Regions from separate parts of the Rhizobium sp. WYCCWR 11146 genome, predicted to be linked through region 2. Evidence: predicted binding sites of a transcription regulator. Region 2 holds the regulator's gene; each other region holds the start of a gene.
What was found. The regulator LexA, encoded in region 2, represses DNA repair genes until DNA is damaged. The targets are predictions, from matches to a motif close to TGTTCNNNNTGTGTTCNG.
Positions count from the first base shown of each region.

Region 1 (5,963 bases), on a different contig from region 2:
AGGCGATGGCCAAGGCCCTCAATGTCGGCGGCCTGATGAACGTCCAGTTCGCCATCAAGGACGGCACCGTCTACGTTCTCGAAGTCAATCCGCGCGCCTCGCGAACCGTGCCCTTCGTCGCCAAGACCATCGGCGCGCCGATCGCCAAGATCGCCGCCCGCGTCATGGCCGGCGAAAAACTCGATGCGACCTTCGCCGCCTACGGCGAAAAGCCCGATCCGCGCAAGCTGAAGCACATCGCTGTCAAGGAAGCCGTCTTCCCCTTCGCCCGTTTCCCCGGCGTCGACACGCTGCTCGGCCCGGAAATGCGCTCGACCGGTGAAGTCATCGGCCTCGATACCGATTTTGCACTGGCCTTCGCCAAGTCGCAACTCGGCGCCGGCGTCGAGCTGCCGCGTGACGGCACGGTCTTCGTCTCCGTCCGCGACGCCGACAAGCCGCGCGTGCTGCCGGCGATCAGCATCCTCGTCGAACAGGGCTTCAAAGTGCTGGCGACCGGCGGCACCGCCCGCTTCCTCGCCGAAAACGGTATCACCGCCACCAAGATCAACAAGGTGCTGGAAGGCCGTCCGCACATCGAGGACGCGATCCGCAACCGCCAGGTCCAGCTCGTCATCAACACCACCGATGGCAACAAGGCGATCTCCGACTCCAAGTCGCTGCGCCGTGCGACGCTGATGCAGAAGGTGCCCTATTACACGACGATGGCAGGCGCCGAAGCCGCCGCCCAGGCAATCAAGGCGCTGAAGGCCGGCAATCTGGAAGTGCGGCCGCTGCAGAGCTATTTCGCCTGAGATACGGAACGCCATCGCTCGATGAGCGATGGCGCCAGCCTTGGCATTGGGGCACCACCGGAGGCTTCTGAATCAGTTTATGCAGCGGCCACCATAAGGCGCTGAACCATCAGCATATCTTCGCGAAATCGTGCCAGTTCCTCCGCTCTCAGCCGCTCATCGGGAATACGCAGCAGATAGGATGGATGCACCGTCACGAAGAGCGTTCGCTCCTCATCGATCGCGATCGCTTTCCCCCTGACATCCTGAAGCCGCTGTTTCGTATCGGTCAGCGCCGCGAGCGCCGTCGCCCCCATCGCAACGATGAGCTTCGGCTTGATCAGTGCCATCTCCAGATTGAGCCACCAGCGGCAATGCTTCACCTCGCCCATATTGGGCTTCTGATGGATGCGACGCTTGCCGCGCGGCTCATATTTGAAATGCTTGACGGCATTGGTGACGTAAAGCGTTGAGCGATCAATGCCCGCTTCAGTGATCACCTGATCCAGCAGCCTGCCGGCCGGACCGACGAAGGGGCGCCCGGCAATATCCTCCTGGTCGCCCGGCTGCTCGCCAACGAACATCACCTCGGCATCGCGTGGCCCCTCCCCGAATACGGTTTGCGTGGCCTTCGCATGAAGCGGACAGCGGGTGCAGGCGGCAGCTTCCGCGCGCAGTGCTTCCAGCGTGCCCGCCGGCGCTTCGGGCTCGGCCGGAATGCTGCGCGCGGCTTCCTGCAGGCGATCGTGAAAGGGCAGCGACTGGGTCGCCTCCCGTGCAGCCATGGCCCGCACCTGGCTCTCCGCCGATGCGATCAGCCCAGGGATGAGATCGGCTTCCGGCAGGTTCTTCCAGTATTTTTTCGGCATCTCCGCCTGCATCGCCTTCAGCTTCAACCGCGCCGGATTGAAAATGCTGGCGTAGTAGGTGCGCCAAAGTTCGTCGGTAGCATCGGTGAGATTGGGTTTTTCGCACGGCGCGTCGCTCATCGTCAGCCGCTCGCCGTCCCAGGCGGCCGATCCCTTGGGCGTCGCGATCAGCCAGTCCATGTCGGTGAAGCGCCGTTGAAAGAAGGGCGCTGTGCGCCTGACGATATGGTGATCCGGCTCGAACCAGGCGAGGAATTTTCGACGGCCCACCGACACCGCACCAACCTCCTTGAAGCGAACGAAGGCCGTCATCTTGTGCGCGTCGCGCCGAACGTTTTTCGCCATCAGCCCGGCACGGGCGACGTCCTCGTCGGAAGCCACTTCAAGCAGTTGGCGGTCCAGTTGCAGCCGCCAGAGCAGACGGTAAAGCAGGGAAAAACGCGCCGCGTCGGAATGGCAGAGAACTGTCTCCGCGAGATCGATGAAGGCGGGCGGCACCGTCATCGGCTTGCGTGCCATGATAGGCGCCGGCGGCATGGCGTCGCATTGAAACGCAAGGTCCGCCTCCTCGCTTTTTTCGCGCCAATCGATCTCTTCCGGCAGGATGCCGGCGACCGCGAAAGCGCGCGCGGCGTCACGCCATTCGGCAAGCTCCCCGCGTCCTGCAAGCACGACCCGGCGCATCACAACAACGACAATTGTTCGGGTTGCGGTTCGAACATGGCGCGAAGGTCGGGGCGCTCGATCAATCGGCGCGGCGACCAGCCTTCCGCCGAGATGAAAGACTGAACCTTCTTGATCGAAATGCCGAGCCGCTGGAGATCATCGAGCCGCAACCGGCGAAAACGCCGCGCCGAAACGATCGCTTTGACGGTCTTGGTGCCGAGACCGGGCACGCGCAGCAACCGCTCACGCTCGGCCTTGTTAATATCGACGGGAAATTCGGCCCGATTGGCGAGCGCCCAGGCAAGCTTGGGGTCGAGGCTGAGATCGAGCATGCCGCCCGCCTGGTTTGCGGTGATCTCGTCGATGCCGAAACCGTAGAATCGATAGAGCCAGTCGGCCTGATAGAGCCGGTGCTCGCGCATCAGCGGCGGCTTGATCAGCGGCAGGTTTTTCGACGAGTCCGGAATCGGGCTGAAGGCGGAATAATAGACGCGCTTCAGCCCGTAGCTGCTGTAAAGCCGGCCGCTGGTCGCAAGGATGGTCGCATCGTTCGCGCCATCGGCGCCGACGATCATCTGTGTGCTCTGGCCGGCCGGCACGAAACGCTGACGCTTCTTCGTCTGCAGCGTCGGTTCGCCGGCGGCCTCAATCTTCAGCCGCAGATCCCCCATCGATCGCCGGATATTGGCAGGCTTCTTTTCCGGCGCAAAGCGGGTGATGCCGTTATCCGTCGGCAACTCGATATTGAGCGACAGCCTGTCGGCATGAAGCCCCGCCTCCTCGATCAGACGCGGCGACGCCTCGGGGATCGATTTCAGATGGATATAGCCGCGGAAATTATGGGTCACACGCAGTTCGCGGACGATGCGGACCATCTCTTCCATCGTGTAATCGGACGAACGAATGATGCCGGAGGAAAGGAACAGGCCTTCGATATAGTTGCGGCGGTAGAATTCCAGCGTCAGCCAGATGACCTCTTCGGGCGTGAAGCGCGCCCGTTCGACATTGCTCGACGAGCGATTGACGCAATAGGCGCAGTCGTAGATGCAGAAATTGGTCAGCAGTATTTTCAGAAGCGAAATGCACCGCCCGTCCGGAGCATAGGCATGACAGATACCGGATCCCTCGGTCGAACCGAGCCCGCCACTAGCCCGAGAATCACGCTTCACCGTTCCACTGGAAGCACAGGAAGCATCATATTTCGCGGCATCGGAAAGGATGGCCAAGCGTTCTGTTAGCGACTTCTTCATTAGTATGTTCACTATATGTTCCGGCATGCAGAGTCAATCGGGACGATCCGATTTCTGCCCATTTTCAAGTCGCACCACCTGATATCGGGGCGGGCCGCGTTTCTTTTATGCGAATTTTCTGGAAATCGGCCTTGGCGATCTGCTATAAGCGTCCGACTAAGATTGTGGCACGGTTCCGAAGCTCCCCTTCGGGACCTGTTTTCTTTTGTGTTCGCCGCTAATTGTGCGGATACGAGGATTGAAGGACAGAAAAATGGTTGAAAAGGTACCGATGACACCGGGCGGTTTCGTCAAGCTGCAGGAAGAGCTGCGCTGGCGTCAGCAGGAGGAGCGCCCTCGAATCATCGAGGCGATCGCCGAAGCCCGTGCCCATGGCGACCTTTCCGAAAACGCCGAATACCACGCCGCCAAGGAAGCCCAGAGTCACAACGAAGGCCGCATCAGCGAGCTGGAAGACCTGACAGCGCGCGCCGAGGTCATCGACCTCACCAAGATGTCGGGCGACAAGATCAAGTTCGGCGCCAAGGTGAAACTCATCGACGAGGACACCGATGAAGAAAAGACCTACCAGATCGTCGGCGACCAGGAAGCCGACGTCAAGGCCGGCCGCATCTCCATCTCCTCGCCGATCGCCCGTGCTCTGATCGGCAAGGAAGTCGGAGATTCCATCGAGGTCAATGCGCCGGGCGGCTCCAAGGCCTACGAAATCCTCCAGGTTTCCTGGGGCTGATCGCCCGCCAGCCGCGAGACCCCTCCCTTGCCCGATATCCGTGACGTCGAGATCATTGCGCCCAATTTCAAGCGCCGGCTCTCCGGCGTCACATCGACTATCGTCCAGCTCATCCCATGCCAGATCCGGCTCGGCATCAAGATCGCGACACTCGGGCCCGGCCTGCCGGAGGACCTGCCGAAACTTAAGGGGCGGCAGCTCCTCGGCCTCTGGCGCCCGCCGGCGCGCCGGCGCCAGCGCGTCTGGCACGCTCGCCGCAACAACGAGATGGCGGTCGGCATCCTGCTGCGCCATCTGTTGCGCATGCCGCTGAAGCTTCTCTTCACCTCGGCCGCGCAACGCCGGCACACCGCCTATACGAAATGGCTGATCCGTCGCATGGACGCCGTCATCGCGACTAGCGATCGATCCGGCTCGTTCCTCGAGGTGCCGCACACGGTCATCCAGCACGGCGTCGACCTTGCTCTGTTCCATCCGCCGGAAACGGCGGAGGACGGCATCGCCGCCACCAGCCTGCCGGGCCGCCATCTCATCGGCTGCTTCGGCCGCGTGCGCCATCAGAAGGGCACCGATCTTTTCGTCCAGGCGATGATCGAACTGCTGCCGCAGCACCCCGACTGGACGGCGGTCGTCTCCGGCCGGGTGACGACCGAACACACGGCATTTGGCGACAAACTCAAGGCGGATGTCGCGGCCGCCGGGCTCAGCGACCGTATCCTCTTCCTCGGCGAAGTGCCTGACATCAAGGTCTGGTATCGCCGCCTGACGCTTTACGTCGCCCCTTCCCGCAACGAGGGTTTCGGCCTGACGCCGCTCGAAGCCATGGCCTCGCGCACTGCGGTGGTGGCATCGGACGCCGGCGCCTATGCCGAGCTCATCGTCACGGGCGAGACGGGCTCGGTCGTCGCCGCCGGCGATGTCGAGGCGCTGACGCGGGCAATCGCGCCCTATATCGCAGATCCCGCGCTGGCGATCGCGCATGGCGAGAATGCGCTGCGGCATGTCAGGGCGAATTTCGCGCTGGAGAAAGAAGCGAGCGCGATCGGCGCCATTTACAACAGCCTTTTCGGCGACAATCGCAGCTGAGGCAGAAAAGAGAAACGGCCCGCTGGATGACGGGCCGTTGAAAGAATTTTAGGACTGCGGACAGTTCGGTCAGTTATTCAGCCGGCTGCAGCCCGGCAGCGGGAGCACTCTCCCCGGTCTGGCCGCCCAGTGCGGCGGCGAGCTGCACCGTATCCAGCTCGTTTTCCCAACGTGCCACGACGATCGTCGCAACCGCATTGCCGACGAGGTTGGTCAGCGCCCGGCATTCCGACATGAATCGGTCGATGCCGAGGATGAGCGCCATGCCGGCGACCGGTACGGAGGGCACGACGGAGAGCGTCGCGGCAAGCGTGATGAAGCCGGCGCCGGTGATGCCTGCGGCACCCTTCGAGCTCAGCATCGCCACTAGCAGCAACAGGATCTGATCACCCCAGGAGAGATGGATGCCGGTTGCCTGAGCAATGAACAAGGCAGCCAGCGTCATGTAGATGTTGGTGCCGTCGAGATTGAAGGAATAGCCCGTGGGGATGACGAGGCCGACGACCGAGCGCTTGCAGCCGGCCTTTTCCATCTTGTTCATCAGTCCCGGAAGGGCAGCCTCCGAAGACGAGGTGCCGAGGACCAGCAG
Region 1 is NZ_JACCEY010000016.1:298,031-303,993, reverse strand. Features, by position in the region: gene carB (carbamoyl-phosphate synthase large subunit) at 1-794, shown strand, start outside; gene HX899_RS11400 (UdgX family uracil-DNA binding protein) at 872-2,326, opposite strand; gene HX899_RS11395 (putative DNA modification/repair radical SAM protein) at 2,326-3,558, opposite strand; gene greA (transcription elongation factor GreA) at 3,812-4,288, shown strand; gene HX899_RS11385 (glycosyltransferase family 4 protein) at 4,316-5,374, shown strand; gene HX899_RS11380 (dicarboxylate/amino acid:cation symporter) at 5,448-5,963, opposite strand, start outside.
Region 1: the regulator LexA is predicted to act here: its motif matches at 3,564-3,581, upstream of HX899_RS11395 (putative DNA modification/repair radical SAM protein).

Region 2 (5,963 bases):
ACCCGTCACTCAAGAGCGCGACCTGATTTTCCAGATGTTCGCGCTTCGCCTTCAAGATCGCAAGCTCTTTTTCACGCGCGACACGCTGATGCTCGAACGTCTCCGTCGCGCGCAGGCCGTAATCGCCATGAATGCAATGATAACCGAAATAGGAGAGGAAGGCGACCGTCATGGCCGGAATGACGAAGCGACCGATCTTTCTCTTCTTATGATGCTTTGTCCACATACACGCATGCTCTTGAACGCATTACCAATTCGTTCAATCTAACGCGCAGAGATTAACCGTTCGTTGACTCTAAAAAACGGGCAACAAAAAACCCGCGCCGGGAGGCGCGGGTCAAGCCATTGGAAATCAGATCCGATCAGCCGCGAATGATCGAGCGGCCGGCATACTGGGCCTGCGGGCCGAGGCCCTCTTCGATGCGGATCAGCTGATTGTACTTGGCAAGACGGTCGGAACGCGACAGCGAGCCGGTCTTGATCTGACCGCAGTTGGTGGCGACCGCGAGATCGGCGATGGTCGAATCTTCGGTCTCGCCGGAGCGGTGGGACATGACGGCGGTATAGGCCGCCTTGTGCGCCGTGTTGACGGCATCGAGCGTCTCCGTCAGCGTGCCGATCTGGTTGACCTTGACGAGGATCGAGTTGGCGACGCCCATGCGGATGCCGTCGCGAAGACGGGCGGAGTTGGTGACGAAGAGATCGTCGCCGACGAGCTGGGTCTTCTTGCCGGCCAGGTCGGTCAACGTTTTCCAGCCATCCCAGTCGTCTTCGGCCATGCCGTCCTCGATCGAGATGATCGGATACTTGGCGGCGAGCTCGGCCAGGTATTCGGCCATGGCGCCCGATTCCAGCGTGCGGCCTTCACCTTCGAGTACGTATTTGCCGTCCTTGAAGAATTCCGTCGAGGCGCAGTCGAGGCCGAGGCACATGTCGTCGCCCGGCTTGTAGCCGGCTTTCTCGATCGACTTCATGATGAAGTCGAGGGCCTCGGGCGCGCTCTTCAGGCCCGGTGCGAAACCGCCTTCGTCGCCGACATTGGTGTTATGGCCCTGCGCGGCAAGTTCCTTGCGCAGCGTATGGAAGACTTCCGAACCCATGCGCACGGCTTCGGCGATCGAATCGGCGCCGACCGGCAGAATCATGAATTCCTGGAAATCGATCGGGTTGTCGGCATGAGCACCACCATTGATGATGTTCATCATCGGCACCGGCAGAAGGCTGGCGGAAGCGCCGCCGACATAACGGTAGAGCGGCAGGCCGGACGCCTGGGCCGCAGCCTTGGCAACGGCGAGCGATACGCCGAGGATGGCGTTGGCACCGAGGCGCGACTTGTTCGGCGTGCCGTCCAGCTCGATCATGATGTTGTCGATCTGGATCTGGTTTTCGGCGTCGATGCCGCCGATCGCGTCGAAGATCTCGGTGTTGGCGGCTTCGACCGCCTTTTCGACACCCTTGCCGAGGTAGCGCTTGCCGCCGTCACGCAGTTCGACCGCTTCATGCGCGCCCGTCGAGGCGCCCGAGGGAACGGCCGCGCGGCCCATGCTGCCATCTTCGAGATAGACATCGACTTCGACGGTGGGATTGCCACGGCTATCGAGAATCTCGCGGGCGATGATATCGGTGATTGCAGTCATGGGTTCTTCCTGCTCGGTGGGTGATAAATGGTTCGAAACCTGTCTTAGTCGAAGGCGTGCAAATTACAATGCTGCAATAGCCTTCGGACCAGCGTTCGGATGTGGCCTATAGCACGATCATGTCAGACTGTTGAACGTCAAGCTGAACCTTAGGCCTTGGCGACCGCATCGAAGGCAAGCAGCTTTTCGAGAAGCCGCGGCATGTCCTTGAGATAGACCATGTTCGGGCCGTCGGAAGGGGCATTGTCGGGGTCCTGATGGGTTTCGACGAAGACACCAGCAATACCGGCAGCCACAGCGGCGCGCGCCAGGGTTTCCACGAATTCCCGCTGACCGCCGGAGGATTCGCCCTGGCCGCCCGGCTGCGCCACGGAATGGGTCGCATCGAAGATAACGGGCGCGCCCATCGCCGCCATGATCGGCAGCGAGCGCATGTCGGAAACCAGCGTATTGTAGCCGAATGAGGCGCCGCGCTCGCACAGCAGCACGTTCGGATTGCCGCTGGCATTGAGCTTCTTCAGGACGTTCCTCATATCCCAGGGAGCGAGGAACTGGCCCTTCTTGACATTGACGACGCGGCCGGTCTTGGCGGCGGCGATAAGAAGGTCGGTCTGGCGGCAGAGGAAGGCCGGGATCTGCAGGACGTCGACGATCTTTGCCACCTCCTCGCATTGCTCGGCGGTATGAACATCGGTCAGGACGGGAAAGCCGAATTCCTTCTTGAGGTCGGCAAAGACCTCCATGCCCTTCTCGATCCCGATACCGCGTTCAGCCGACAGCGAGGTCCGGTTCGCCTTGTCGAAGGAGCTCTTGTAGACGAGGCCGATGCCGAGCTTTCCGCAAAGCTCTTTCAGCGTGCCGGCAACCATGAAGGCGTGGTCGCGGCTCTCCATCTGGCAGGGACCGGCAATCAGCGACAGGCGGCCGGTATTGGAAAAAGTGACCTGGCCTTGGCCTTCGCCGATCCTGACTTCGGAATTCGTATCAGTGCTCATCGTGTTTCCTCGAAGGCGAAGAGCGTGCCCTGCCCGGGCGCGGGCTTCACCAGAATGCGATTGTTCTTGCGCGTGTATGTCACCCCGTTAGCAGCCAAATGCGCTTCTGTCACGGCAAGATCGGCGACAGTGAAGAGGATTGCCCGGCCGCGCAGGCCGCGATCTGCGGATGAGCCGGCGATGTCGAAATAGGCCTCCAGCCCTTCCGGCGTCATCAGGCTGATTTTCGCATTCGATGCTGCGATATTGACGCCGAACCCGGTCTTCTCGACTGCCGATTGCGCCACGGCAAGGCTGACGAAGGCAGCGAAGGCGGCCGGCTCCGGCGTGCAAAGCGCGATCTCGATTAGGCCGGTGACGCCATTGGCATGCGTCTCCAGCGCGGCGCGGTCAGCCGGCAGCGTGACGCGCTCGACGGTGAAGAGCAGGAGATCAGGCGCGCGCAGGTCGCCGGCGAAAGCCAGCTTGAAGCCGGCAATCGTCTCGGAACCGTCCGGCATCGTCATCGGCCGGGTGAACTGCAGCATCTCGCCGGCGCTCGATCCGTTGCCGACGAAATTCTGATGATCGATGCCGGCATCCTTGCTGCCGAAAGCCAGCCCCGAAAGCCCCTCCTCGCCGCAGCGGAAGCGGAAGGCCTGGTTGCGGGCGGTGAAGACATTGCCTTGCCGCGCTGATGCCTCGCTCTCCTCGACGCTCGCAATCCCGAGCGGCTCCAGATAAGTCTTGTCGGCAAAGAAGACGCAGGCATTCTCCGTTCCGAAGGGATGGCGCGCATCGGCGGCAACGGTGAAGCCGAGCTTGCCGAGCCTCTCGCGCGCCAGATCGATATTGACGACCGGCAGCACGACATGATCCAGCGGGTGCGGTTTGGCGGAGTGCTCGTTCATGATATCCCCTCTCCTAACACGGCAGAGATGTGTGAGAGTGCCGCCCAAGGCAAGACTTGTGTGCCAATCCGGCGAATGAAAATAAAAATCTCAACGAGTTGGCGCCAAGTTTTACGGAAATTTAGCTACTTGCGGAACACATATGGAACATATAGTGTATGTTCTGGATTTGTTTCAATCACGAGGTCACAACGTCGATGCTCACGCGCAAACAACAGGAGCTTCTCCTTTTCATTCATGAGCGCATGAAGGAATCCGGCGTTCCGCCATCTTTCGACGAAATGAAGGATGCCCTGGATCTCGCTTCCAAGTCCGGGATTCACCGGCTGATTACGGCGCTGGAGGAGCGTGGCTTCATTCGCCGCCTACCGAACCGCGCCCGTGCGCTCGAGGTCATCAAGCTTCCGGAGGCCTACAGCCCCAGCATCCAGCCCCGGCGCGGCTTTTCGCCGAGCGTCATCGAGGGCAGCCTCGGCAAACCTCAGCCGGTCGCCGCCCCCGCTCCCGCAAAACCCGTCGCCGACAACGGCAACTCGGTCTCCGTGCCGGTCATGGGCCGAATCGCTGCCGGCGTGCCGATCTCGGCGATCCAGAACAATACCCACGACATCGTCGTTCCGGCGGACATGCTCGGCTCCGGTGAACATTATGCGCTCGAGGTCAAGGGCGATTCGATGATCGACGCCGGCATCTTCGACGGCGACACCGTGATCATCCGCAATGGCAGCACCGCAAGTCCTGGCGACATCGTCGTTGCTCTCGTCGACGACGAAGAAGCGACGCTCAAGCGCTTCCGCCGCAAGGGCGCCTCGATCGCGCTGGAGGCCGCCAACCCGGCTTACGAGACCCGGATTTTCGGGCCGGACCGCGTCAAGGTTCAGGGCAAACTCGTCGGTCTCATTCGCCGCTATCACTGACATTGGCCAGGCCCGATTCGGTAAAACTGTTGCTGCGCCAGTCATAGGCGCGATGGCGCATCCATGGCCGCGACAATGCATCGAATGCGGTTGCGACCTCCAGGCCGGTGTCCGTGAAGCGCAACTCGATGGAACCCGTCCTGCGCAGCGTCTCACCGGTGAAGAGCGTCGCACCTGAGCGGCAATTGTTGAAGCGAAGGCGGACCGATGTCACGACGATATCGGCCGCGTCACATGCCGGGCCGAGATAGGCGGCATTGTCGATGACGGTTACCACCTGACCATTGCCGAGCCTTGATGTGCACCAGGCCTTCTTGACGCAGGAAAAGCGGTTTGCGTCACCGCCCGCTGCGGCCGCCCGCATCGCGGTCCTTGCTTCGTTCTGCTGATCGCGGGAAAGCCTGACGCGGCGGTCTTCTCCCTCAGGCGGGATAGCAGGACCATCCAGCATCTTCGGCGGGTCATGCTTCGGCAGGACTAGCGCTCTCTGCCACTGGTCGAAGATGAAATCCGGCGGTCTTTCACGGTTGGAAGCCATTGCTGCCGCCTCGACCACCGCGACGAGACTGCCATCCTCCGAAATCACCAGATCCGGCGGCCGGGGAACCGGTAGAAGCAACAGGATGAGTGTTGCGACCGCGATGATCGATGTGCCGGCATGGCGCAACCGGGTACGGAGCAGCGTCAGCAGCAGAAAGCCTGCCACGGCTATCGCGAAATACCAGGCGGGCATGCGGCCGACGTCGATATTGCCATCCCAGCCGGACACCGTCTTTGCGACCGCGATCACCAGATCGAGGCCGAATCCGACGACCTTCCAGGCCCAAACATCCAGACCGAAAGGCATTAGCAGCATCGCCAGCAAGCCGGCCGGCATGACGATGAAGGAGATGATCGGCATCGTCGCGAGGTTCGCCGGCAGGCCGTAGGCGGTCAGGCGATGAAAATGCTCGATCGAAAACAGCGCGGTGGAAAAACCGCCGATCAGCGAGGTCAGGAAGACGCCGCCGAAGAAGCCTGCAACTGTAACGAAGGGCCTGATGATCGGCAGCTTCAGGAAGGCGTTTTCGCGGACGCGCCGGTCCTTCCACAGCTGATAGCCCGAGACCAGCGCCAATGTCGCCGCAAAAGACATCTGGAAGCTCGGACCCAAAACCTCGGACGGCGAAATGACGATGATGACGAGCGCGGAGAGAGCGACATTGCGCAGGCTGATCGACGGCCGGTCGAAGAAGACGGCAATCAACATGATGGCCATCATGATGAAAGCGCGTTCTGCAGAGACCGCAAAGCCCGAGATCAGGAAATAGGCGGTGACGGCGATGAGCGCGCCGGCGGCAGCGATCTTCTTCGTCGGGTAGGCCTCAGCGATGCCGGGAAAGAGGCTGAGCAGCATCCGGAAGCCGACGAAAAAGATGCCGGCCGATAGCGCCATGTTGAGACCGGAGATGGCGATGATATGAGCCAGACCGGACTGGCGCAGCGCCTCCGTCGTTTCATTCGAGATGGCACGCCGCTCGTCCG
Region 2 is NZ_JACCEY010000037.1:139,469-145,431, reverse strand. Features, by position in the region: gene HX899_RS28330 (septum formation initiator family protein) at 1-226, opposite strand, end outside; gene eno (phosphopyruvate hydratase) at 363-1,637, opposite strand; gene kdsA (3-deoxy-8-phosphooctulonate synthase) at 1,787-2,632, opposite strand; gene HX899_RS28315 (VOC family protein) at 2,629-3,522, opposite strand; gene lexA (transcriptional repressor LexA) at 3,720-4,439, shown strand; gene HX899_RS28305 (ComEC/Rec2 family competence protein) at 4,420-5,963, opposite strand, start outside.

Region 3 (5,963 bases), on a different contig from region 2:
AATCCATCCATCGTCATCGCCAGCGCAGGGCGAACAGCAGTCGGCGCCTTCAACGGTGCTTTCGCGACGGTCCTCGCGCATGAGCTCGGGGCGGCCGTCATCAAGGGCGCGCTTGAGCGTGCCGGCGTCGATGCCGGCGAGGTGGATGAGGTCATCCTCGGCCAGGTGCTTGCCGCCGGCGAGGGTCAGAACCCGGCCCGCCAGGCGGCGATGAAGGCCGGCATTCCGCAGGAAGCGACGGCCTGGGGCGTTAACCAGCTCTGCGGCTCGGGCTTGCGCGCCGTCGCGCTCGGCATGCAGCAGATCGCCACCGGCGACGCCAAGATCATCGTTGCCGGCGGCCAGGAATCCATGTCGATGGCCCCGCATGCCGCGCACTTACGCGGCGGCGTCAAGATGGGCGACATGAAGATGATCGACACGATGATCAAGGACGGCTTGACCGACGCTTTCCACGGCTACCACATGGGCATCACCGCCGAGAATGTTGCGCGCCAGTGGCAGCTTTCGCGCGACGACCAGGATCAGTTCGCCGTCAGTTCGCAGAACAAGGCGGAGGCAGCGCAGAAGGCCGGTCGCTTTGTCGACGAGATCATCCCCTACGTCATCAAGACACGTAAGGGCGACGTTACGGTCGATGCTGACGAATATATCCGTCACGGCGCGACTATCGAGGCGATGGGGAAGCTGCGCCCGGCCTTCGACAAGGACGGCACGGTCACGGCCGCGAACGCGTCCGGCCTCAACGACGGTGCCGCTGTGGCGGTGCTGATGAGCGAAGCGGAGGCGGTCCGGCGCGGCGTCCAGCCACTCGCCCGCATCGTTTCCTGGGCAACAGCGGGTGTCGATCCGCAGATCATGGGCACCGGACCGATCCCGGCTTCGCGCAAGGCGCTCGAGAAGGCCGGCTGGTCGGTCAACGATCTCGATCTCGTCGAAGCCAATGAGGCCTTCGCGGCGCAAGCCTGCGCCGTCACCAAGGATCTCGGGTGGGATCCGTCGATCGTCAACGTCAATGGCGGAGCGATCGCGATCGGCCATCCGATCGGCGCCTCCGGTGCGCGCGTTCTCAACACGCTGCTGTTCGAAATGAAGCGCCGCGGCGCCAAGAAGGGTCTTGCCACGCTTTGCATCGGCGGTGGCATGGGTGTGGCCATGTGCTTTGAAGCGCTTTAAATAGCATACGATCCATATTTGATTGAAGATCCCGCCAAGCGGCGGGGCGAAAAACAAAAGGGGAGCGGAACATGAGCAGAGTGGCTTTGGTCACCGGGGGTACACGCGGCATCGGCGCGGCAATATCCATGGCACTGAGAAATGCCGGATACAGGGTCGCCGCCAGCTATGCCGGCAACGACGAGAAGGCCAAAGCCTTCCACGATGTTACCGGCGTTCCGGTGTTCAAATGGGATGTTTCGGATTACCTCGCCTGCGGCGAGGGAATTGCCAGGGTCGAAAGCGAGATCGGCCCGGTCGAAATCCTCGTCAACAATGCTGGCATCACCCGCGACGCGATGTTCCACAAGATGACGCAGCAGCAATGGCACGAGGTGATCAATACCAACCTCACCGGCCTGTTCAACATGACGCATCAGGTCTGGACCGGCATGCGTGACCGCAGCTTCGGCCGTATCGTCAATATCTCGTCGATCAACGGCCAAAAGGGCCAGATGGGCCAAGTGAATTATTCGGCGGCCAAGGCGGGCGATCTCGGTTTTACCAAGGCGCTGGCTCAGGAGGGGGCGAACAAGAACATCACCGTCAACGCCATTTGCCCCGGTTACATCGGAACGGAAATGGTGCTTGCCGTGCCGGAGAAGGTGCTGAACGAACGTATCATTCCGCAGATCCCCGTCGGCCGGCTCGGCGAACCGGAAGAGATCGCGCGCTGCGTCACCTTCCTCGTCTCCGACGATGCCGGCTTCATCACCGGTTCGACGCTGACGGCCAATGGCGGACAGTTCTTCGCCTAGGCTTTCTGTCTTCACGTCGACATTAGGAATTAGATTCAAAGCGATGGCGCGTCCGGCAGGATCGCGCCATCGCTGTTTATGGGCGTCTCGTGATGCCGGTTGCGATTTTGTGGCCGGAGCAGTCGCGCTGTTTCGAGAAGATCAAGAGCGGCGGTCTGTGTTCGGACGTCGCTGTGGCCGAACTCTGGCCGGCACTTTGCGCAGTGAAAGATCATTGGCGCTGAGGGCTGATATTGCGGTTGTCAGGAAAGCCGACGCGATGAGAACGGCGACGAGGGAATTCAGCAAAATCTGAATCATGGAAGCGTTTCCTTTCCGGTGCGTCGGGAGGCTCTGCCTGTCCGTTGCGCTCCAAAACAGGATGATCTTAGGCCGGGTCGGCCTAAAATCATCCTGTTCTACATTTACAGTCAGAGCATGATGTCGTCCGAAAACCGCTCACACTTTTCGGCATCATGCTCTGAAGGAAATATGTGCCTGCCCGTTGGGCGGCGCTAGATTTGACTTTCGCAACCGATTGTCAACGTCTCGTTGACGGATACGACCGGCAAAGAAAACGGGCGCCGAAGCGCCCGTTGGGAGTCCGATATGCTTGTGCCGATCAGCGGCAACGAGCCTCATAGCGGCGACCGTAGCGGTCGCGATAGACGCAGTAGCCGCGGCGTTCGACCGACTGGCCGATCAGAGCGCCAGTCAGACCGCCGGCAACGGCGCCGACGGCGGCGCCACCCCAGCTGTTGGTGACGACACCGCCGATAACAGCGCCAGTGCCGGCGCCGATCGCCGTGCCTTGCTCGGTCGCTGTGCAAGATGCGAGTGCGCCCACGAGCGCACCAATAAGAACAATCTTCTTCATCATGTCGTAACTCCCCAGGTTAGTTGGCCTTTAGACGCGGCCCATTAGTACAAGGATAATGATAATCACGAGAACTAGCCCCAAACCGCCAGAAGGTCCATAGCCCCAGCCACGGCTATAACCCCAATTCGGCAAGGCTCCAATCAAGAGCAGAATGAGGATAACAAGTAGTATCGTGCCAAGCATGGTGTGTTTCCTTCATTTCATCCGCAATTTGGATGGACTGGAAACACGTATTGGCGATTTTTGTTCCCGGTTAAGCTCTGGAAATGTGACGAAGCCTGATTCACGGTTTAATTTCCGTCATTTCCGAAAATTGCCGCTATGGTTAAAAAGACATTTAAATACAATATGTTGCGGTGAACAAAGCGGGAAAATCGCGATGTCGCCGATTCGTCAGCGATTCGTTCCGTTTTTGATCGGCGAGCCGAGAGCGGCCGCCCCTGAGTTAACGCTGCGACTTAACGCCGTCTGAATCCGGTTTCCGAAAGATTAATGCCGATCTGACGAGGGCGGGGCGAAGGATCTGCCGCCCATGCGCATCTAGGACCTGGACCTGATAGCGCCACAAGATGTGGGCGTGAACGAAAGGCGAAAACGGCGGAGTCAGCGATTCGTCTCCGATTCGTTCCGGCTTTGGTCGAGAGGTTAATTTCGGGCGGATTTTCGCCTATCCAAGATCGGGCGGGAATTGCGGAGTCGCGATAGCGAAAATATGAACAGGTGAGAGTCTCGCGATTCAGCATCTAGTGGGAAAAAGTGATTCAAAATCAATACTTAGCCGTGAACAAAAGCTGAATCAGCGGGAGTCATCGATTCGTCGCTGATTCGTTCTTGCGCTGTTCCGAATCGGAAATTCGGGCGTTCCACGGGACTCGCAAAGGTCGTAATCCCCGATGCATTTTGAAATCTGCCCTTGCGTTTGCGACGGCAGCTGTCCATGTGTTGTCCAGCTTCCATCGAGGAGCCGAGATTTTCCTGGGGCCACCCGCCTCATTTGCATGGACTCATGACTCTGATTTCGCAGCCGATGATTCTGAGCGGGCGCGGTGTGACCGCGGTGCTCGGGCCGACCAATACCGGCAAGACCCATTATGCCATCGAGCGCATGGTTGCGCACGGGACGGGCGTGATCGGCCTGCCACTTCGGCTTCTGGCGCGCGAGGTCTATACGCGGGTGGTAGAGAAGGTCGGCGCGCAGAATGTGGCGCTGGTCACCGGCGAGGAAAAGATTTCGCCGCCCAATGCGCGTTTTTCCGTCTGCACTGTCGAAGCGATGCCGCGCGAGACCAAGGCCGCCTTCGTCGCGATCGACGAGGTGCAGCTCGCCGGCGATCTCGAACGCGGCCATATCTTCACCGACCGCATCCTGCATCTTCGCGGCCGCGAGGAAACGCTGCTGCTCGGCGCGGCAACGATGCGGCCGATCCTGCAGCAGCTCCTGCCCGGCATCACTATCGTCGAGCGGCCACGGCTTTCGCATCTTTTCTACGCCGGGCAGAAGAAGATCACACGGCTGCCGCAGCGCTCGGCCATCGTCGCCTTCTCTGCCGACGAGGTCTATGCCATCGCCGAGCTCATCCGCCGGCAGCGCGGTGGCGCGGCGGTGGTGCTCGGCGCGCTCAGCCCGCGCACCCGCAATGCGCAGGTGGCGCTCTATCAGGCGGGCGACGTCGAATATCTGGTGGCGACCGATGCGATCGGCATGGGCCTCAACCTCGATGTCGATCACGTCGCCTTTGCCCAGGACCGGAAATTCGACGGTTACCAGTTCCGCAATCTCAATCCGGGCGAACTCGGCCAGGTCGCCGGGCGCGCCGGACGGCATGTGCGGGACGGGACCTTCGGCGTCACCGGGCAAGTCTCGCCCTTCGACGACGAACTGGTGCAGCGCATCGAGGGGCACGAATTCGACAACGTCAAGGTTTTGCAGTGGCGGACGACGGAGATGGACTTCTCCTCAATCGCATCGCTGCGCGCCAGCCTTGAGGTGGGACCGCGCGTGCCGGGGCTGACGCGGGCATTGCCTGCGGTCGACCAGCAGGCGCTGGAACAGCTTTCGCGCTATCCCGAGGTCATCGATCTTGCCGACAGGCCGGCGCGCGTCGAAAAACTCTGGGAGGCTTGCGCGCTTCCCGATTATCGGCGTATCACCCCAGCACAACATGCCGATCTTATCTCGACCCTCTTTTCCGATCTTGTCCGCTATGGCACGGTGAATGAGCAGTTTCTTGCGGAGCAGGTTCATCGCTCCGATCGAACAGATGGGGAAATTGACACGCTTTCGGCGCGAATCGCGCAGATAAGGACCTGGACCTACGTTTCGAATCGGCCCGGTTGGCTTGCCGATCCGACACACTGGCAGGAAAAGACGCGGGAAATCGAAGATCGATTGTCCGACGCGTTACATGAAAGGTTGACGAAACGCTTTGTTGATCGCAGGACATCTGTGCTCATGAAGCGCCTGAGAGAGAATGCGATGCTGGAAGCTGAAATCAGTGTGAATGGCGATGTCTTCGTTGAAGGACATCATGTAGGGCAATTGAGCGGGTTCCGTTTCACGCCGGTGGCGGGAACGGACGGACCGGATGCCAAGGCGGTTCAGGCTGCGTCGCAGAAGGCGCTCGGGCTCGAGTTCGAAGCCCGCGCGGCCCGGATGCATGCCGCCGGCAACAGCGATCTGGTGATCGGTTCGGATGGGTTGATCCGTTGGCTGGGCGACCCGGTGGCGCGGCTTTCGGGCAGCGATCACATCATGCGTCCGCGCGTGATCCTGCTGGCCGACGAACAACTGACGGGCAATGCCCGCGATCACGTCGCCGCCCGCATCGAGCGCTTCGTCAATCATCATATCAGCACGGTGCTGAAGCCGCTCGATGATCTGTCGCGCGCCGAGGATCTGCAGGGCCTTGCCAAAGGGCTTGCCTTCCAGCTCGTCGAGAATCTCGGGGTGCTCTTCCGCCGCGACGTGACCGAAGAGGTGAAGTCGCTGGACCAGGAGGCCCGTGCCTCCATGCGCCGCTACGGCGTGCGTTTCGGCGCCTATCATATCTTCGTTCCCGCACTTCTGAAGCCGGCGCCGGCCGAGCTCATCACGCTGCTCTGGGCGCTGAAGAACGACGGTCTCGACAAGC
Region 3 is NZ_JACCEY010000019.1:192,492-198,454, forward strand. Features, by position in the region: gene HX899_RS14125 (acetyl-CoA C-acetyltransferase) at 1-1,176, shown strand, start outside; gene HX899_RS14130 (beta-ketoacyl-ACP reductase) at 1,248-1,973, shown strand; gene HX899_RS14135 (YMGG-like glycine zipper-containing protein) at 2,575-2,832, opposite strand; gene HX899_RS14140 (DUF3309 family protein) at 2,860-3,015, opposite strand; gene HX899_RS14145 (helicase-related protein) at 3,839-5,963, shown strand, end outside.
Region 3: the regulator LexA is predicted to act here: its motif matches at 3,659-3,676, upstream of HX899_RS14145 (helicase-related protein).

Region 4 (5,963 bases), 140 kb from region 2:
AACTTGAAAATGCGGGCGATCTGGTTGCGGTCGAGAAACGCATCGAGCATTTTTCGTTCCATCTCGAGAACGGAATCCTCGATTGTGCGCACGATGGGAAGATAGCCGTCGATAATGAAATCGAGAATGGCATGCAGAATGTAGTCGGTGCCATGGCAGAGCGTCTGCGGCGATGTCTCTAGCCGGCCGCGCAGCTCTCCGTGCCCGCGCTCCGACCCATTGCGGACGGTGATGATATAGCGCTTGCCGACGAAAATTGCGGTTTCCCCGTAGGTGATATGGTCCCCCTCGAGCTGTGCCGTCTTTGCGATGACGAACAACTGGTCGTCATAAACGCTGAGCTTCGGCATCTGCAAAGAGCTGAGCGCATCGGCGATCGAGAGTTCGTGAAGGCCAAAACGGCCTTGCAGCAGCAGGAGCTCGTCCCGGCTAGGCTTGTGCAGCCCGATCCAGATGAATTCGTTGTCCGTCGCCGGAATGGAGGCCGCCTCGAAAGCTATGGCCTCGACCCGCCGTCCGTTGCGATAGAGATAGGATGCGGCAACGCTCATGCGGGCTCCCAGGTTACCACGATCATGATGCCCTCATGGAGTGCGTGACCGACGATGTGATACCCACAATGTTGCGATCCTTTTGTGACTATCCAGCCCGGCCTATTTCGCCAGCGCCTGCTGCAGGGCGATCGCCCCGTGCGGCGCATTGACCTTGCCCTCATGGATCATGAAGGCGAAGACGTCGCGCGGCTCGGTCTTTACCTTGCGATCTCCATCGATCAGCGGCAGGTCATCAGGAACCTTGCCCTCGGCCCATGTCTCCAGCCGGTTTGCCCAGGCCCTCAGGTCCTTTTCCGGGTAGCAGGTCGGAATATCGTCCGAGCCCTTCTGCAGCCGCGCATAGACGAAATCGGCCGTCACGTCGGCGATCATCGGATATTCGAAATGTTCAGCGCAGACCGGAGCCACGCCGTATTTCGAAAGCAGCGCCACGAACTCCGGCACCTTGAAGGAATCGTGCCGCACCTCGACCACGTGGCGGAGCGCCAACCCATCCTGTTTTGCCGGCAGCAGCTTCAGGAAGGCTTCGAAATCATCCGAATCGAACCTCTTCGTCGGTGCGAACTGCCACAGCAGCGGCCCGAGATGATCGCCGAGTTCGCTGATGCCCGATGATAGGAACCGCTCCATCGATTCACCGGCTTCGGCAAGCACCCGCCGATTGGTGACGAAACGTGTCGCCTTCAGCGAAAAGATGAAACCGTCGGGCACGTCAGCCGCCCATTTGGCGAAGACCGCAGGCTTCTGCGTGCTGTAATAGGTGCCGTTGACCTCGATGACCTTCAACTGGCGGCTGGCATAATTCAGCTCGTCCTTCTGTTTCAGGCTCTCGGGAAAGAAATGCCCGCGCCAGGGCTCGAAGGTCCAGCCGCCGATGCCGGTGCGGATAGTGCCGGATTTCGTCATGTCGTCCTCCCCATTCGCAGCCGCTCAGGCCGCATTGATCTCTTTCACCATGTCGACGAGCGTCCATCCTGGCCGATAAGGGCTCGGTCGGCGACCCGTTTCCCGAAACCCGAAGGCGCTATAGAGCGCGATGTTCCGCTCCATCCGCGCATTGGTGTAGAGCCGAATCTCCTGCACGGCTCGTTCCCGCGCCTTGCCTTCCAGCCAACGCAGCATCGCCAGCCCATGCCCGGCACCCTGAAAGGCCGGCGAGACCGCGATGCTGAACAGCATGAGGTGACCGGAATGTTGCTCGACGACCACCAGGCCGGCCGTTTGCCCGCCGATCTCGCAGAGCCAGACCTCGCCGCGTTCGATCCGCGGCGCATAATCCTCCGTCACCGGCATCGGCGGAGCGCCGAAGAGCTCGCTATAGGGCCGGTAGGCGGCTGTTGTCAGCGTCGCGATCGTTTCCAGATCATCGGGCGACGCTGGCCTCATTGTCATTCCGCCGCAACCGCCTTCTTCACCGGCCGCCGTTCCAGCAATTCCTTCAGGAAGTGTCCGGTATAGGACCGCTTCTCCTTGACGATCGCTTCCGGCGTGCCGGTCGCGACGATCTCGCCGCCGCCATCGCCGCCTTCAGGACCGAAATCAAGCACCCAGTCGGCGGTCTTGATGACTTCGAGGTTGTGCTCGATCACCACCACCGAATTGCCCTGGTTGACCAGTTCGTGCAGCATTTCGAGCAGCTTGGCGACGTCGTGAAAATGCAGGCCGGTCGTGGGTTCATCGAGAATGTAGAGCGTGCGCCCCGTCGAGCGTTTCGACAGCTCCTTGGCAAGCTTGACGCGCTGCGCCTCGCCGCCCGAGAGCGTATTCGCCTGCTGGCCGACCTTGATATAGCCGAGACCGACATCCTTCAGCGCTTGCAGCTTGTCGCGCACGGCAGGCACCGCCGCGAAGAAATCGACGCCTTCCTCCACCGTCATGTCGAGCACGTCGGCGATCGACCTCTGTTTGAAGGTGACGTTGAGTGTCTCGCGATTGTAGCGCTTGCCGTGGCAGACGTCGCAGGTGACGTAGACATCGGGCAGGAAGTGCATCTCGATCTTGATGACGCCGTCGCCCTGGCAGGCCTCGCAGCGCCCGCCCTTGACGTTGAAGGAGAAACGGCCCGGCTGGTAGCCGCGGGCCTTGGCCTCCGGCAGGCCGGCGAACCAGTCGCGGATCGGCGTGAAGGCGCCGGTATAGGTTGCCGGGTTCGAGCGCGGCGTACGGCCGATTGGCGATTGGTCGATATCGATCACCTTGTCGATATGCTCGAAGCCGTCGATGCGGTCGTGATCGGCCGGGTTTTCACGCGCGCCCATGACGCGGCGCGCGGCCGATTTATAGAGCGTCTCGATCAGGAAGGTGGATTTGCCGCCGCCGGAAACGCCGGTCACCGCCGTGAACACCCCGAGCGGGATCGACGCAGTGACGTTCTTCAGATTGTTGCCGCGCGCGCCGACCACCTTGATCTCGCGGCCCTTCTTCGACTTGCGGCGCTCGTCGGGAACGGGAACGCCGAGTTCGCCGGAGAGATATTTGCCGGTCAGCGAGTTCGGATTGTCCATGATGTCCTGCGGCGTACCATGGGCGATGACCTGGCCGCCGTGAATGCCGGCCGCCGGGCCGATATCGACGACGTCGTCGGCCGTCATGATCGCATCCTCGTCATGTTCGACGACGATGACGGTGTTGCCGATGTCGCGCAGGTGCTTCAGCGTGTCGAGCAGCCGGGCATTGTCGCGCTGATGCAGGCCGATCGACGGCTCATCGAGCACGTAGAGCACGCCGGTCAGCCCCGAGCCGATCTGCGAGGCAAGCCGGATGCGCTGGCTTTCGCCGCCCGACAAGGTGCCGGAATTGCGCGACAGGCTGAGATATTCCAGGCCGACATCGTTGAGGAAACGCAGCCGGTCGCGGATTTCCTTGAGGATGCGCACGGCGATCTCGTTCTGCTTGGCATTGAAGCTTGCCGGCAGCGTCTCGAACCAGTCGCGGGCGATGCGGATCGACATACCAGTCACTTCGCCGATATGCAGCGTGTCGATCTTCACCGCCAAGGCCTCCGGCTTCAGGCGGAAGCCATTGCAGGAAGGGCAGGGGGCAGCCGACATGAAGCGCTCGATGTCTTCGCGCGCCCAGGCGGAATCGGTCTCCTTCCACCGCCGCTCGAGATTGGTGATGATGCCTTCGAAATTCTTCTGCGTCGTATAGGAGCGGGCGCCGTCGGCGTAGTGGAATTCGATCTTGTCGTTGGTGCCGTTGAGGATGACGTCCTTGGCCTCGTCGGAAAGATCGTTCCAGCGCGTGCCGAGCTTGAAGCCGTAATGTTTGCCGAGCGCTTCCAGCGTCTGGTTGTAATAGGGCGAGGTCGACTTCGCCCAGGGCGCGATCGCCCCGTCGCGCAGCGTCCGCTCGGGCTCGGGCACGATCAGATCCGGATCGATCTTCTGCTGAGCGCCGAGGCCGTCACAGGTCGGGCAGGCGCCGAAGGGATTGTTGAAGGAGAACAGCCTGGGTTCGATTTCGGGAATGGTGAAGCCGGAGACCGGGCAGGCGAACTTCTCCGAAAACAGCACGCGTTCATGCGTCTCGTTCAGCGACTTGTTGGCCGAGCCGCCGGCCGACGTCTCTTCCGGCGGCAGCGGCTTGTCGGCGAATTCGGCGACCGCCAGCCCGTCGGCGAGCTTCAGGCAGGTCTCCAGACTGTCGGCCAGCCGCGCCGAGACATCCGAGCGCACGACGATGCGGTCGACCACCACGTCGATGTCGTGCTTATATTTCTTGTCGAGCACCGGCGCCTCGGCGATCTCGTAGAACTGCCCGTCGACCTTGACGCGCTGGAAGCCCTTCTTCATGAGCTCCGCCAGTTCCTTCTTGTATTCGCCCTTGCGCCCGCGCACGAGCGGCGCAAGGATATAAAGACGGGTGCCCTCGCCGAAATCGAGGATGCGGTCGACCATCTGGCTGACGGTCTGGCTTTCGATCGGCAGGCCGGTCGCCGGCGAATAGGGAACGCCGACGCGGGCAAAGAGCAGGCGCATGTAGTCGTAGATCTCGGTGACGGTGCCGACCGTCGAGCGCGGATTGCGCGAGGTGGTCTTCTGCTCGATCGAGATTGCCGGCGACAGCCCGTCGATCTGGTCGACATCGGGCTTCTGCATCATTTCGAGGAACTGCCGGGCATAGGCCGACAGGCTCTCGACATAGCGCCGCTGGCCCTCGGCATAGATCGTGTCGAAGGCGAGCGAGGATTTGCCCGAACCCGACAGCCCGGTCATGACGATCAGCTTGTTACGCGGCAGATCGAGATCGATGCTCTTGAGATTATGCTCGCGCGCGCCGCGGATGGAGATCGTCTTCAGTTCGCTCATCGTCTCTGCTTTGGTTTTCTGGATAACAGCCCTTATTTAGTGATGCCGACGGGCGAGTCGAGGCTGAATATCCACAAGGGCTGAAGGTTTTCGATTCTGTTGACAGGATCATACGGATAAACTAGAACAAATAAAGAACAAAATTCCTGATGGATGCATGCGGCTTTCTGATGGATAAACATGTGGATTAAATGCCGCCCATGCGCATCGGCGGTCCGTGATGGTTTAAGGTGCGCCGATCGATTAAACGCCGCCGGGCAGGGCGGCAGGCAGGGTGAGAAGCATGGCTGGTAGTGTGAATAAGGTAATTCTGATTGGAAACGTCGGTGCAGATCCCGAAATCCGCCGCACTCAGGATGGCCGGCCGATCGCCAATCTTCGTATCGCGACCTCGGAGACCTGGCGCGATCGCAATTCCGGCGAGCGCCGCGAGAAGACTGAATGGCACACTGTTGTCGTCTTCAACGAGGGCCTCTGCAAGGTCGTCGAACAATATGTGAAGAAGGGCGCCAAGCTCTATATCGAAGGCCAGCTGCAGACCCGCAAGTGGCAGGACCAGCAGGGCCAGGACCGCTACAGCACGGAAGTGGTGCTGCAGGGTTTCGGTTCGACGCTGACGATGCTCGACGGCCGCGGTGAAGGCGGCGGCGCGAGCGGCGGCCGTGGCAGTGCCGGTGGCGGCAACGATTATGGCGACGATTACGGCGCCCCGGCTCCCTCCTCATCGCCGAGCCGCGGCGGTGGTGGCGGCGGCAACTTCTCGCGGGATCTCGACGACGACATCCCGTTCTGATCAACCGCGTTTCGTGGCTTGAAAGACCTGAGAGCATGATGCTTTGACGGCGTCATGCTCTTTTTCTTTGATCTCGTGGCAGAATTCAGACCGAATGACGTCAATCATCTGCCGCTGCAGTGCGGTGTCGCGCCTATCAGGTCGAGCGCCGATTTCCTGCGGCGCTTCCGAGCGGCTATCGAAATGCAAAGCTTCAGTGTGGCTCGCGTTTCTTGGCGTATCGGTAAATGTAGTGTTCGGACCGTAGCCGAGGCACTAGCTGTCTGCTGCAAGGTTTTCAACGAAAAGAAGAAAACGTTGTGGTTC
Region 4 is NZ_JACCEY010000037.1:282,601-288,563, forward strand. Features, by position in the region: gene HX899_RS28995 (magnesium and cobalt transport protein CorA) at 1-551, opposite strand, end outside; gene HX899_RS29000 (DUF72 domain-containing protein) at 654-1,460, opposite strand; gene HX899_RS29005 (GNAT family N-acetyltransferase) at 1,485-1,946, opposite strand; gene uvrA (excinuclease ABC subunit UvrA) at 1,943-4,864, opposite strand; gene HX899_RS29015 (single-stranded DNA-binding protein) at 5,148-5,657, shown strand.
Region 4: the regulator LexA is predicted to act here: its motif matches at 4,987-5,004, upstream of uvrA (excinuclease ABC subunit UvrA).